2 linked regions of the Pseudosulfitobacter pseudonitzschiae genome follow. The protein of the gene in region 2 interacts with the protein of the main gene of each other region in a pairwise test. Links are inferred from orthologs where the notes say so. Each region holds a gene or a part of one and is shown on either strand. Other genes may lie near its edges.

What was found. The genes of interacting proteins can lie anywhere in the genome.
Region 1: the proteins of SULPSESMR1_RS12045 (region 2) and SULPSESMR1_RS15300 interact in binary tests that used the Escherichia coli proteins (3 or more experiments, as listed by UniProt). The link is inferred for Pseudosulfitobacter pseudonitzschiae from one-to-one orthologs.

Annotation. Positions count from the first base shown.
Region 1 is NZ_CP022415.1:3,100,543-3,107,508, reverse strand. What follows is about bases 1,122-4,101. They hold SULPSESMR1_RS15300 (3-deoxy-manno-octulosonate cytidylyltransferase), read left to right. Parts: upstream 1,122-2,199; coding sequence 2,200-3,003; downstream 3,004-4,101. Other genes in these bases: SULPSESMR1_RS15295 (glycosyltransferase family 2 protein), read left to right, coding at 3,000-4,101; cysQ (3'(2'),5'-bisphosphate nucleotidase CysQ), read left to right, coding at 1,403-2,200; SULPSESMR1_RS15310 (ABC transporter permease), read right to left, coding at 1,122-1,284. Also shown: SULPSESMR1_RS15315 (COG3650 family protein), read right to left, coding at 1-463; more of SULPSESMR1_RS15310, read right to left, coding at 460-1,121; more of SULPSESMR1_RS15295, read left to right, coding at 4,102-4,232; UTP--glucose-1-phosphate uridylyltransferase GalU, read left to right, coding at 4,379-5,272; UDP-glucose 4-epimerase GalE, read left to right, coding at 5,291-6,277; SULPSESMR1_RS15280 (glycosyltransferase), read left to right, coding at 6,267-6,966. UniProt on the Escherichia coli protein: Activates KDO (a required 8-carbon sugar) for incorporation into bacterial lipopolysaccharide in Gram-negative bacteria.
Region 2 is NZ_CP022415.1:2,477,886-2,485,032, reverse strand. Bases 2,662-5,407 are described here. They hold SULPSESMR1_RS12045 (TetR/AcrR family transcriptional regulator), read right to left. Parts: upstream 4,465-5,407; coding sequence 3,859-4,464; downstream 2,662-3,858. Other genes in these bases: phbB (acetoacetyl-CoA reductase), read right to left, coding at 4,585-5,307; SULPSESMR1_RS12050 (zinc-binding dehydrogenase), read right to left, coding at 2,868-3,848; SULPSESMR1_RS12055 (YdcH family protein), read left to right, coding at 2,662-2,724. Outside these bases: SULPSESMR1_RS12075 (4-(cytidine 5'-diphospho)-2-C-methyl-D-erythritol kinase), read left to right, coding at 1-456; SULPSESMR1_RS12070 (polyprenyl synthetase family protein), read right to left, coding at 453-1,454; SULPSESMR1_RS12065 (DUF2007 domain-containing protein), read left to right, coding at 1,510-1,725; SULPSESMR1_RS12060 (tRNA1(Val) (adenine(37)-N6)-methyltransferase), read left to right, coding at 1,773-2,459; more of SULPSESMR1_RS12055, read left to right, coding at 2,560-2,661; SULPSESMR1_RS12035 (acetyl-CoA C-acetyltransferase), read right to left, coding at 5,640-6,815; SULPSESMR1_RS12030 (EAL domain-containing protein), read right to left, coding at 6,986-7,147. UniProt on the Escherichia coli protein: Involved in response to both electrophiles and reactive chlorine species (RCS). Represses the transcription of the nemRA-gloA operon by binding to the NemR box.

The DNA of each region.
Region 1 (6,966 bases), 620 kb from region 2 along the record:
TTTGGGGATTATGGCCCAGAATGGCGATGCTGTTGGTGTTACTCGGCGAGGTCAATTCGGCTGTGGCTCGGTAGGGCAGCGAACCGTTCTGGGGTTCGCGAAAGATATGGGTGGCGTCCAGCGACAGGCTCCAAAATGGTTCGGTCCCAAAGCACTCTGCGCGCAGCGGGCGGGTTGGAGTGTTGATAGGTTGCAAGAATCGCATCGCCGCCCAGCCCGAAGTTTCGCCAACATTGACGCGGCCCCATCTGCCATTGCCCGAAAGGGCCACGACCTCGACACCGGATTCGTTGTGCAAAAGCTCTCCTGTGATGGCGCTTTGAACTGTGGGTTCTGTGCGGACGTTCAGCACATCGGCTTCTGCCACGTCGATGACCCGATAAAGCGCAGGCAGATCAAAGGCCCAGCACGCTTGTGCCAACCAAAATAAAAGGGCCAGTCCGGTGGCCAACGCCCGCATCATCGCCGCGCGCCCCAGCTAAGCGAGGCGTGGCGGCGGGTGTAGAATTCGCCCATCAGGCCGATCATCACCAATACGATGCCCACGTATATCGGGTATTCGATGCTGCTGTAGCGCGGTGCATAATTGATGAAGGCAAAGCCGCGCGCCTGATCGATGCAGTGAAACAGTGGGTTCCAGTCAAACATCGCCAGCATGAAACTGGGCAGAGTATTGGCCACAAACATCTTGCCCGACGCGATCATGTTGGCGCGTTGGTAGATGGTTGTGAAAATGCTCACAAAATTCGGAAACCAGGGTTTGATCGACAACAGCACCAGCCCCAGCGCAAGGCCAGTAAACCATGCCAGCAGCAACATGCCAAAGGCGGCAATCGGTTTGTCGATCTCAAGCGGGACAAAGGCCACGTGATAGATGAACAGGATCATGAACAGCGACAGCACCTGGATATACAGTGTGCCCAGCGCCGCCGATGCAATCGAAATGATCGTGTTCATCGGCGCGTGTTGCATCATCGGACTTGCCGGCCCTTCCGAGCCTACGACCGCGCCCAGCGTTTTAGTGTGGGTCATGTAAAGGAAGATCCCCGACATGATGTAAACCAGAAAATCGCCGCGAAGCGCGGAGCCACGCAAACCCAGAACCGAGAACATCACATAGAAGGCCAACACAAAGATCACGGCCTGTAGCATGTTCATGCCGATGGCCATAAATGCATTGTTGTGCGTCTTGCGGACGTTTCGCACAATCGAATGATAAACCAGTTCGGCTATCAGGATCGCTGTGCCAAAGCCTGACTGCGGCTTGCGCGTAGATTGGAACATGTGCCGTTGTGCCTCTGATGGTGCAAAAGTCGCAGGGAATTCTTGCCGTTCCGTTACCTCCACACCATAAGGTGATACCGCACGCATTTCAATCTGGGCCGAGCAAGGGAACAATTTCATGAACTACGAGACATTGGTGCCATTGATGCGCAGGCTGGCGCTTGAGGCGGGCGACAAGATCATGGAGATTTACGAGGCTGACGATTTCGAGGTGAAAACCAAGTCGGACAACAGCCCCGTAACCGCCGCCGATGAAGCTGCCGATGCGATCATCTCGGACGGTTTGCGCGAAACCTTTCCCGACGTGATGCTGGTGACCGAGGAGCAATCGGCCACTCATGACACCTCGGGCGACACATTTCTGATTGTCGATCCGCTGGATGGCACCAAGGAGTTTGTCCACCGTCGCGGCGATTTTACTGTGAACATTGCATTGATCGAAGGCGGCAAGCCGACACGCGGCGTGGTTTATGCCCCTGCCAAGAATCGGATGTTCTTTACGCAGGCCAATGGCCAGGCTGTTGAAGAAGCAGGCCCCTTTCAAAAAGATCTTATAGGTTCGTTGACGCCCCTGACCGTATCCAAGCCGGACAATGATGCGCTGATGATTGTGGCTTCGAAATCGCACCGCGATCAGGCAACCGACGAGTACATCAACAAATACGCTGTCAAAGACATGACTTCTGCCGGTTCGTCGCTGAAATTCTGCCTGATCGCCACAGGCGAAGCAGACTTGTATCCCCGTCTGGGCCGCACGATGGAGTGGGACACCGCCGCAGGACACGCCGTTCTTTTGGGCGCGGGCGGCAAGGTTGTGCGCTTTGATGACCACAGCGATCTGACCTATGGCAAAGACGGCTATGAAAACCCGTTCTTTATCGCCTACTCGCCTACAGTGGCGTTGAAGTCCGCCTGATGTCGGTTCTGGTTGTCATCCCTGCCCGCTACGCTTCGACCCGCTACCCCGGCAAGCCTTTGGTGGCGCTGACAGGGGCCAGCGGCGTTGCGTCCACGTTAATCGAACGCAGCTGGCGCGCAGCCATGTCGGTGCAAGGTGTGGACCGCGTGGTTGTGGCCACGGATGATGACCGGATCGCGCAAACTGCGCAGGCTTTCGGGGCCGAGGTCGTGATGACAGCGCCCGAATGCGCCAATGGCACCGAACGCTGCGCCGAGGCGCATGCGGTTTTGGGCGGTGGCTATGATGTGGTTGTGAACCTTCAAGGCGATGCGCCCCTGACGCCGTCCTGGTTCGTTGAGGCGCTGATCGAGGCAATGCAGGCCTCGCAGGATGCCGACATCGCTACGCCGGTTTTGCGCTGTGACGGTGCGACGTTGAACGGCTTTTTGGTGGATCGCAAAGCGGGCCGCGTTGGTGGCACTACTGCGGTTTTCGACGGCAACCGCAAGGCGCTGTACTTCAGCAAGGAAGTGATCCCCTATATTGGCACGAGTTTCGCGGATGATGCTGCCGAGACACCGGTGTTTCACCACGTTGGTGTCTATGCATATCGCCCGGCGGCGTTGGCGGCCTATCCCGGTTGGACAGTTGGCCCGCTGGAGCAACTAGAAGGGTTGGAGCAGTTGCGCTTTATGGAAAGTGGCGGCGCGGTTTTATGTGTCGAAGTCGATGCACGCGGACGCCAGTTCTGGGAGCTGAACAACCCCGAAGACGTGCCCCGCATCGAGAAAATGATGGCTGAAATGGGTCTGGAATGACCCAACTGCCGGTCAGCGTGGTTATTGTTAGCCGCGGTCGACCGGATGCGCTAAGCCTATGTCTGACGGGATGTATGCAACTGCACTATGATCCGTTCGAGATTGTGGTGGTGGCAGACCCCGCAGGCGTTGCAGCGGCGGAAGCGCTGCCATTTGCCAAACAGATCAAGATTATTGGGTTTGACGAGGCGAATATATCGGCGGCGCGCAATGTGGGTATTTCGGCCGCAGCGGGCGACATCGTGGCCTTTGTCGATGACGATGCGGTGCCGGAACCTACGTGGCTGACCCATCTGACACAGGCGATGCAGCAGGGTGGTGTCGTGGTTGCGGGCGGATACGTGCGCGGTCGCAACGGGATTTCCTATCAGTGGAAGGGCCGCACGCTGAACGCGACGGGCGAGACGATGGATTTGCCTGTCTCGGGGCTGGACCCGGTTGTGGTGCAGCCCACGTCCGAGAGGGCCGCAAAGACCGAAGGCACCAATATGGCGGTGCGCCGCGATGTGCTGGTGGAGTTGGGCGGATTTGACCCTGCCTATCACTATTTTCTGGATGAAACCGATTTGAACATGCGACTGGCCAAGGCAGGGCACGCCTGTGCCATTGTGCCGCGAGCGCAGGTGCATCACGGCTTTGCCGCAAACAAACTGCGCCGTGCCGACCGTGTGCCGACCGACCTGTTCGACATCGGGGCCAGTTGGGCCGTGTTTCAGCGTAAATTTATTCCCCGCGAAAAACGCCTTGATCACTGGCGCGCTATCCGGAAATCCGAGCGTGGGCGTGCCATCCGTCTGATGGTCAGCGGCCATATCGAACCTCACGCCGTTACCACGTTGATCGCACGGCTGGATCAGGGTTACGGGCAGGGCATTTCACGGGGACTGGGCGATGGCTTTGTTGCCGATGTGCCCAATGCTCCGTTCAAGCGAATCGCACCTTTGACGAAGGCACCGACCTACATCGCAACTCGCAGTTTTGGCGCGGCCAAGGCGCGCACAGACGCAGTGCGTAGGGTGAAAGACAACCAAGTGGTCACCTTGATCATTTTGACACATACGGCGTTGTATCATCAGGCATGTTTTCATCCGGACGGATATTGGGAACAGTGCGGAGGCCTGTTCGGAAAAAGCGATCGCAACCAGTCCGCGTTGCGCCCGTGGCGCTTTGCTAAGCGGTTCTCCGCAGAAGTTTCGAGAATTGCGGCAATTCGCGGTGGAGCTGTTTAAAAGAGGTGGGAATTCGTGCAGAATTTGAATAGCTGGTCAATTGCACAGGGCGGACATAAGGCGAGGCTGGGTTAACGGCGCAATTCTCGTATCTGTTATGTTACTTCAACCGACGCCAGCCTGTGCGAACATTATGGGAACTAAGTATGAGAAAAAAAGTAACTAAAGCCATTTTTCCGGTGGCGGGTTTGGGCACACGTTTTTTGCCAGCGACAAAATCGGTTCCAAAAGAAATTATGACATTGGTCGACCGTCCGCTAATCCAATATGCGATCGACGAAGCACGGGCTGCCGGTATTAAAGAATTCATTTTTGTTACCTCGCGTGGCAAAGGCGCGCTTGAGGATTACTTTGACCACGCGCCCCAGTTGGAACAAGAGCTGCGCAAAAAAGGCAAAACCGAGCTTTTGGAAATTCTTAAGGGCACCAACATGGATTCGGGCGCCATCGCCTATATCCGCCAGCACAAGGCGCTGGGTCTTGGTCACGCGGTCTGGTGCGCGCGCCGTCTGGTGGGTAATGAACCCTTTGCCGTGATCCTGCCCGACGATGTCATCGCCGCCGAAAAGCCCTGCTTGCAGCAGATGGTCGAGGCCTATGAGGAGACCGGTGGCAGTATTGTTGCCGCAATGGAAGTGCCGCCCGAAAAGGCTTCTTCCTATGGGGTCCTAGAAACCAGCGAAGACATGGGCGATCTGGTCAAGGTCAAAAGCATGGTCGAAAAACCTGCGCCCGGAACCGCCCCGTCCAATCTGGCGGTTATTGGCCGTTACATCCTGTCCCCGAACGTTCTGTCCAACCTTAACCGGATCAAATCGGGTGCGGGTGGTGAAATCCAGCTGACCGACGCTATTGCGGACGAAATCTCGCAGGACAAGGCTGTGTACGGTTTCCGTTTTCGCGGGCAGCGCTTTGACTGTGGGTCCAAGTCCGGCTTCCTTCAGGCCACGGTTTCCTTTGGTCTGGCGCGTGAGGAATTGCGGGATGATCTTTATGCGTACATCCGTGACATTGTGAACATGGATAAGGCCGCAGAATAACGCGGGCCGGGGGTGCAATTGGACAATCACGTATTGGTAACAGGCGGTGCGGGCTATATCGGGGCGCACGCCTGCAAGGCACTGCGCAAGGCGGGCTTTGTGCCAGTCACCTACGACAATCTGGTGACCGGTTGGCAGGATGCGGTCAAGTTTGGCCCGTTTGAAAAGGGCGACTTGCTTGACCGGACGCGGCTGGATGAAGTTTTTGCCAAATATGAACCCGTTGCAGTCATGCACTTTGCCGCCCTTAGTCAGGTGGGCGAAAGCATGTCGCAGCCGGGCCGGTACTGGCGCAACAATGTCGGCGGTTCGCTGAACCTGATCGAGGCGGCAGTTGATGCAGCCTGTATGAATTTTGTGTTCTCCTCTACCTGCGCCACCTACGGCGATCAGGACAATGTGGTGTTGGACGAAAACAGTGATCAGTATCCGATCAACGCCTATGGCGCGTCCAAACGTGCCATCGAAGACATCCTGCGCGACTTTGAGGCGGCGCACGGGTTGCGCCATGTGATCTATCGCTATTTCAATGTGGCTGGTGCCGACCCCGAAGGCGAGGTAGGCGAATTCCATCAGCCCGAGACGCACCTGATCCCGCTGATGCTGGATGCCATCGACGGTAAACGTGACGCACTGACCATCTTTGGCACCGATTATGATACACCCGACGGCACCTGCATCCGTGATTACGTGCATGTCTGCGATCTGGTGGATGCGCATGTTCTGGGTTTGAAGTGGTTGCAGGATGGCAAAGGCAGTCGGGTGTTCAATCTGGGCACCGGCTGCGGCTTTTCTGTACGCGAGGTTATTGACCAGTCGCGCGCCGTAACCAACCGTGCGGTGCCGATCAACGAAGGTGCGCGGCGTGCGGGTGACGCAACCAAGCTGGTGTCGGGTTCGTCCCGCGCCAAGGCGGAACTGGGCTGGAAGCCCGACCGATCAAATCTGAACACCATGATCGCCGATGCATGGAGATGGCACCAAACTGGGCACTTTGACAAATAACCCGCCAGCGCGCCTGCTGGATCTGACGCGACTTGTGCGTCGGGCCGGGCGTGTTTTGACGGGTGTGGATCGTGTCGAGATGGCCTATTTGCGCAGGTTGGTGGGTGATGATGTGCCTGCCTTTGCGTTGGTGCGTACGCCGCTGGGGTATTTGCTGTTGGATCGCGGGGGAATGTTGGCGCTGGCACAACGGCTGGACGGCGCAGTGGCTTGGTCTGCTCCCGGCCTGCTGTCGCGTTTGACGCAGGGGCTGACAGATGTGCAACGGGTGGCGCTTGCCGATGCGCGCAGGTTGTCGGTTGCACGGACGCTGCCGCGCGGGCTGGCTGCGATGCTGCGCAGGCACCTGCCGCAAGGCACCAATTATCTGAACACAGGCCACTCCAACCTGACCGACCGCGTGCTGCGCGCAGCAGCAGGCATGGGCGGGCGCACAGCGGTTTTTGTTCACGACGTGATCCCGTTGGACTTTCCGCAGTATCAGCGCGTCGAGACGATTGAGCCTTTTCGTGCCAAGATGCGGCGTATGCAGGCCTGTGCCGATGTGATTATCTGCAATTCCGCCGATACGCTGGAGCGGGCGGCGCGGGTGATGGCACAGTGGGGGGCTGTGCCTGAAGGTATTGTCGCCCATCTGGGAACAGACCTGACCACCCCACAGCCCGATCTGGTGCCTGCCGATCTGTTGC
Region 2 (7,147 bases):
TCTGCGCGGATGCAGGGAATTGGTGAAATGGTCACGTCCGTGGACGGCCTGCCGCACCTGGATGTGGTGTTGGCCAATCCGCGTGTGGCGGTGTCGACACCACAGATATTCAAGGCCCTTACACACAAGGACAACGCGCCAATGCCACCCGTGCTGCCGGAATTTTTTGATGCCGCCGCGCTGTGCAACTGGTTGGCCGCGCAGCGTAACGATTTGCAGATCCCGGCCGAAGCCATCGCCCCGCAGATTGCTGAAACTTGTCAGACACTGGCCGCTTTATCCGGCTGCCTGCTGGCACGTATGTCCGGGTCTGGCGCAACCTGCTTCGGGGTTTTCAGTACAGCCGAGGAAGCGACCGAAGCCGCCGACCGTCTGGCAATTGTACAGCCCAACTGGTGGGTACGCGCAGGTCGATTGGGTGGAATGCAGCGCGTCGCCGCGCCGCAAGCTCTCTAGCTGATCCGGTCAACCACGAAGTCGGCCAGATCCACCAGCATGTCCTTGATGTCGTGGTCGGCTAGGGGGGCCAGCGACGCCTTGGCGCGGTCGGCCCATGCGATCGCATCCACGCGGGTCTCGGCCAGTGTGCCGTGTTTGTTCAGCAGCGCCAGCGCGTGTTCCAGATCACCGGCGTCCTGTTTTCCCTTTTCGATGGTGCGCACCCAAAAGGCCCGCTCGTCCGGCGTTGCTTTGGTCACGGCCTTGATCACCGGCAGGGTCAGCTTGCGTTCGCGGAAATCGTCACCGATGTTCTTGCCTGTCGCTTCGGACTGACCCTGATAGTCCAGCAGGTCATCGACAATCTGGAACGCCACGCCCAAAGCATCGCCGTAATCATACAGCGCCTTGACCGTCGCCGCGTCAGCATCTGCGATCACGCCACCCACTTCCATCGCCGCCGAGAACAGCGCTGCGGTCTTGCCCCGCACCACTTGCAAATAAACAGCTTCATCGGTCGCCAGATCCTGTGCGGCGGTCAGTTGCAACACTTCACCCTCGGCGATAGTGGCGGCGGCGTTGGACAGGATGCGCATTACCTCCATCGAGCCACATTCGGTCATCAACTGGAACGAGCGCGCAAACAGATAATCACCGACCAGCACGCTTGAGGTATTGTCCCACAGCAGGTTGGCTGTGGGCCGTCCACGGCGTTGTGCGCTTTCGTCCACCACATCGTCATGCAGCAGTGTGGCGGTATGGATAAATTCGACCGTGGCAGCCAGATGAATATGGTAAGCACCTGTATATCCACACAAATGTGCCGACGCAAGCGTTAGCATAGGGCGCAAACGCTTGCCGCCTGCACCCACCAGATGCGCCGTGACTTCTGGAATGCGCGGCGCGTGTTCCGAGGCCATTTTCGTGCGGATCAGCGTGTTGACCGCATCCATATCATCCGCCAGCCGTGCGGCCAGCCGGTCATGCGGTTTCAACCCCTGCTCGATGTTGTCCATATTGCCCCCGATGGCCCCTCGACATTAAGGCCAGCCTGCTCTTACATCCGTGGTTATGAAGGAACTTTTGCGTAGCAACGACCCGACGATCATCGCGTTTGCCTCGGCCCTACTGTCCGGCGAGGATATAGACTGCTTTGAATTGGACGTAAACATGAGCGTGCTCGAAGGCGGCATCGGGATTTTCCCGCGTCGACTGATGGTGCGCGCCGATGAACATGACGCCGCCACACGGGTCATGCGCGACAACGACATTCCGCTGGGATTGTGATCGAAGAATCCGAACTGACGCGTGACGCCTTTCTGGGTGGTCAGGTGATGCTGTGGCAGCCGCGCACCGGCTATCGCGCGGGGCTTGATCCGGTGTTGCTGGCAGCCAGCGTTCCGGCCCATGCGGGGCAGTCCGTGCTGGATCTGGGCTGTGGCGCAGGCGCTGCGGCCTTGTGTCTTGGGGCGCGCGTGCCGGGACTGGACCTGCACGGGGTCGAACGACAGCCCTATTATGCGGACCTGGCCAGACGCAACGGGTTGGACGTGACCTGTGCCGACCTGACCAAGCTGCCGATGCCACTGAAAGAACGTAGCTTTGATCATGTGATTGCCAATCCACCCTATTTCGATCGCGCAGCCAGCCGCCCGTCTCCCTACACGGGCCGCGAAGGGGCCTTGGGCGAGGATACAGCGCTGGAGGATTGGGTGCAGGTGGCCGCCAAACGGCTGCGTTATCGTGGCTTTGCCCACTTTATTCACCGCATGGCGCGGCTGCCGGACATTCTGGCAGGGATTCGGCCCGTCATGGGCAGTGTCGAAGTGCTGCCTTTTTCAGCGCGCCCCGGACGCGCCCCGGAACTGTGCATTATCCGCGCACGCAAAGGCGGGCGGGCAGAATTTCGCTTGCATTTTCCGCACCTTCTGCACCGCGGCGAAAGCCATTTGCGCGATGCAGAAAGCTATACTGCTGAAATAAAAGCGGTTCTGCGTGATGGGGCGGCGCTGGAATTTTAACCAGTGGTTCATACATCACAAGTCTATGATGCGTGTGCAGCGTGACAGGAATGTAAAATCGTGGTCTGCTACAGTTGTACTTGAACTAATGGAGGATTGCATGAGCCTGAACTCACATCTCAACGAGTTGAAGAAAAAGCACGAAAACCTGAGTAACGCGGTGGAAAAGGAACTGCGCGCACCGGGCGCGGACACGCTGAAAGTGGCCGAACTGAAAAGGCAAAAACTCCGTCTGAAAGAAGAAATTACGCGATTGTCGGCCTGACCCGACCTTTGCAAAGCTGGCGTGCGCTGGGATGACAGCGCCGCCGGTCACCTTTGAGTGGTCCGCAACGGACAGGATGTCCATTACATCAGTCACATAGGCGGCCCTTTCACGGACCGCCTTATTGTTTGTATGTCAGCGCTTTAGGGGCGTAGCATGACCTTGCCCGCGCGACCGGGGGTCAGCGCCGCAGTCATTGCGTCGGACAATTGGTCCAGCCCGTAGACGCCGCCGTCTTCCAACGTCAGTTCGCCTTTGGCGGCCAAAGTTACCAGTTCGGTGATCAACTGCATGCGCAGCGCAGGATCCATGTCGCTGCCGACTTTCGAACCCCAGAAGCCTTTGACAGTGATCTGCTTTATGATCAACGTGCCCGAGGACAATTCCAGTGGCGCCCCCGTGGCTGTACCAAACACCACCAATTCGCCGTTGCTGCCCAGCAGGTCGGTCAGATCGCTGGCCAGATCACCGCCGACAGAATCAATGGCCGAAACCGCACCGGCCTTGCCTACCAACGCCTGTGCCTTGGATTTCCAGTCGGCGTCAGAGGTGGACAGCACGTTGTCGATCCCCATGCTGGTCAGTTCGGTCACCGCTTCGTCGCGGCGCACAAGGTTCAGCAGATTGATGCCACGCGACTTGGCCAGAACGGCCATGATTTTACCCACGGCACCGTTAGCTGCAGTCTGTATGATCCAGTCGCCTTTTTCGGCCTGCAGCATGTCTAACAGTGAAATCGCGCTGAACGGCATGGCGATCAGTTGCGCGCCCATAGTGTCCGAGATGGTGGCGGGCAGGGGCAAAACGCCACCTGCGGGGGCGATGAAATAGTCGGCCCATGTGCCGTGAACGCCCGCGATGCTGACACGTTGGCCGATCAGTTCGGCGTCAACCCCGTCGCCGGCTGCTTCGATTGTACCGACCGCTTCGGAGCCGCCGATAGCGCCTGGCAGTTCGGGTTTGTAGCCATAATTCCCGCGAATGGTCCACAGATCATGGTTGTGGATCGGCGACAGCAGCGTCTTGATCCGGACCTCGCCAGCGGCGGGTTCGGGGGTGTTGATGGTTTTGGTTTCGAGCACGTCGGCGGGTTCACCAAAGGTGTCGTGGATTGCAGCTTTCATGGGAGATTCCTTATTTTTCAGTCTGTTCAGGTGAAAGGCGGCGCGTGGTGTCTTGCAACGCGTCGCGCAGGGCACTGTCTGTTTGAGACAGCTTTGACAGGATTGCGGCCCCCAGCCATTGCGCGTAAAGTACGCGGGCCGTGGCGTCGGGGTCGGGCAGGGCGTGCACAGTGCCATCGGCGGCTCCGGCGCGTAGCAAATCGGCGATGCGGGCGGTCATCTGGTCAACGCCTGCATCCAGAATCATGCGCATGTCGTTGGACAAATCTGCGATCTCGGCTGCCAGTTTCACGACCAAACAGCCTGATGCGATGCCGCTGGCCTTGTCGTTGTCCAGCCACGCAGTCCAATAGTTGCGCAGCTTGGCACCGGCCGTCCCCGCGCCATCGGCCAATGCGTCAAACCGGCCAAGATAGTCGTCGACATAGTCCTGCAACAGGGCGCATCCAAAGACCTCTTTCGACGCAAAGTAGTAGTAGAATGATCCTTTTGGCACGCCGCTGGCAGCGAGGATCTGGGACAGTCCCACGCCGCTAAAGCCACCGTGCAAGACCAGTTCACGCCCTGTTTCCAAGATGTGTTGGCGAGTTTGTTCTGATTTTCTTGGCTGTGTCATGCCCGTTAGATAGTAAGTAATAGACCGGTCGTCTAGTGATGGTGTTCAAAATATTTTGCGAGGTCAAAACAAAACCGGCGCGCCACTGGGGCGCGCCGGTTGCCGTAATTTCAGATCAGGTTAGACGAAGAACTGCGCACCGTTGGCCGAAATGGTCGAACCGTTGATGAATCCCGAATCGTCTGACGCCAGAAATACGACGCAACGTGCGATTTCTTCCGGTTCTCCCAGACGGCCTGTGGGGATTTGCGCGATGATCGATTCGCGGACTTTTTCCGGCACGGCCATGACCATATCGGTGCCGATATAGCCGGGGCAGATGGCGTTGGCGGTGATGCCTGCACGCGCGCCCTCTTGGGCCAGAGATTTGACGATGCCCAGATCGCCCGCCTTGGTCGCGGCATAGTTCACTTGTGCGAATTGCCCCTTTTGACCGTTGATCGAACTGATGACAATCACGCGGCCGAATTTGCGTTCACGCATACCGGGCCAGACGGGGTGAACGGTGTTGAAAACGCCTGTCAGGTTTGTATCGATAACCTCGTGCCAGTGTTCGGGGGTCATTTTATGGAACGGTGCGTCACGGGTGATGCCCGCGTTGGCAACCACAACGTCAACAGGACCAAGGTCGGATTCGACCTGCGCGATGCCCGCTTTGCTTTCGTCATAGTTGGCGACGTTCCACTTGTAGGTTTTGATACCGGATTCTTCAGTGAATTTTGCAGCGGCTTCGTCATTGCCTGCATAGGTTGCGGCGACGCTGTACCCTGCGTCTTTCAATGCTTGCGAAATGGCGGCGCCGATCCCGCGTGATCCTCCGGTAACAAGTGCAACTCTGGACATTATGTTTCTCCTCCTGATGGGCTTTGTTCTATTCTTGCGTGTATCCGCCTAGGGCGTCCATGCATCTACCGCGATAATTGTGACAAGGTTCTGTCAATTCGAGCATTGCATAAAACGCGGGGGCATAAGGCAAATTTTGCGCTTTTGGTGGATGTCGACCCCAAAGGGTGCATCCGGGTCACGCTGCGTGGTGCAGACGTCGATCTGATCGGTAAGCGCTGTTAGGATCGACATGTGTGTGACCTTAAGATTCCGCGACACTTGATGTGCCGCGAAATCTTGTTACCCATTTCACTTCATGCCCGCAACTATATTGCGCGGCATGTTTGAAATTAAGGGCGTTCGATGCACATTGCGACACCCATGCCGCCGCCGATGCACAGTGTAGCAAGGCCCTTTTTGGCACCACGGCGTTTCATTTCGAACACCAAAGTGTTCAGAATTCGCGCGCCAGATGCGCCGATGGGGTGGCCGATGGCGATGGCGCCGCCGTTGACGTTCACAATGGATGGATCCCAGCCCATATCCTTGTTCACGGCACAGGCCTGCGCGGCAAAGGCTTCGTTGGCTTCGACCAGATCCAGATCTTCAGCCTTCCAACCGGCCTTTTCCAAGGCTTTGCGCGAGGCAAAGATCGGGCCCGCGCCCATGATCTTCGGGTCAAGACCAACTGTGGCGTAGGATACGATTCGCGCCAGCGGCTCGATCCCGCGCTTTTCGGCGTTGTCGGCGGACATCAGCAACGCGCCAGCGGCACCGTCGTTCAGACCCGATGCGTTGGCAGCTGTCACCGATCCGTCCTTGGTGAAAGCGGGGCGCAGTTTTTGCATCGCTTCCATTGTGGCGCCGTGGCGGATGTATTCGTCACTGTCCACAACGATGTCTGCCTTGCGGCCTTTGACGGTAAAGGGGGTGATTTCGTCCTGAAACTTGCCCGCCTTCTGGGCCGCTTCGGCCTTGTTCTGCGATGCTACGGCGAATTCGTCCTGCTGGTCGCGGTTGATTTGCCATTTTTCGGCAACGTTCTCGGCGGTTTGACCCATGTGATAACCGTTGAACGCATCCCACAGACCATCGCGGATCATCGTGTCGATGTATTGCATGTCGCCCATTTTGTGACCCATACGTAGGTTTGCGGCGTGGGGGCTCATCGACATGTTTTCCTGACCGCCTGCGGCCACAATGCTGGCATCACCCAACTGGATGTGTTGCGCCGCCAAAGCGATGGCGCGCAGGCCGGAACCACACACCTGATTGATGCTCCATGCGGCGCTTTCGATTGGCAGGCCTGCATTGATATGTGCCTGACGGGCGGGATTCTGCCCTTGGGCGGCGGTCAGAACCTGACCCAGAATGGTCTCGCTGACCTCCGACTTGTCGATGCCGGCCCGCTCGACGATCGCCTCAAGTACAGCGGCGCCCAGATCGTGCGCGGGGGTGCCAGCAAAAGAGCCAGTAAAGCTGCCGACAGCGGTGCGTGCGGCAGAGGCGATGACGACGTTGGTCATGGAATGCATCCTCTTGTTGTTTGACGAAGGACGCATTGTCAGACCTGACCACATGCCATGTCTTGGCCCCTCGACTTATTGAATTGGATAAACCATTCGATCCATCGTCACAACGGATACCAAGTCGCATGTGCGATTGACGGTAATTTGTACATTGAAGACCACCGATTTCAGCCCGCAGCCCGGATTTCGGCAGGGGTTTTCCAGCCCGGTCGCGTGGTCGGGGCGCCGTGCAGGTAACCTTGCAAGCAGTCCACGCCCAGGCTGGCCAACACGTCGGCGTCCGCTTTGGTTTCGACAAATTCGGCCACGGTCATCATGTCGAAATGCTG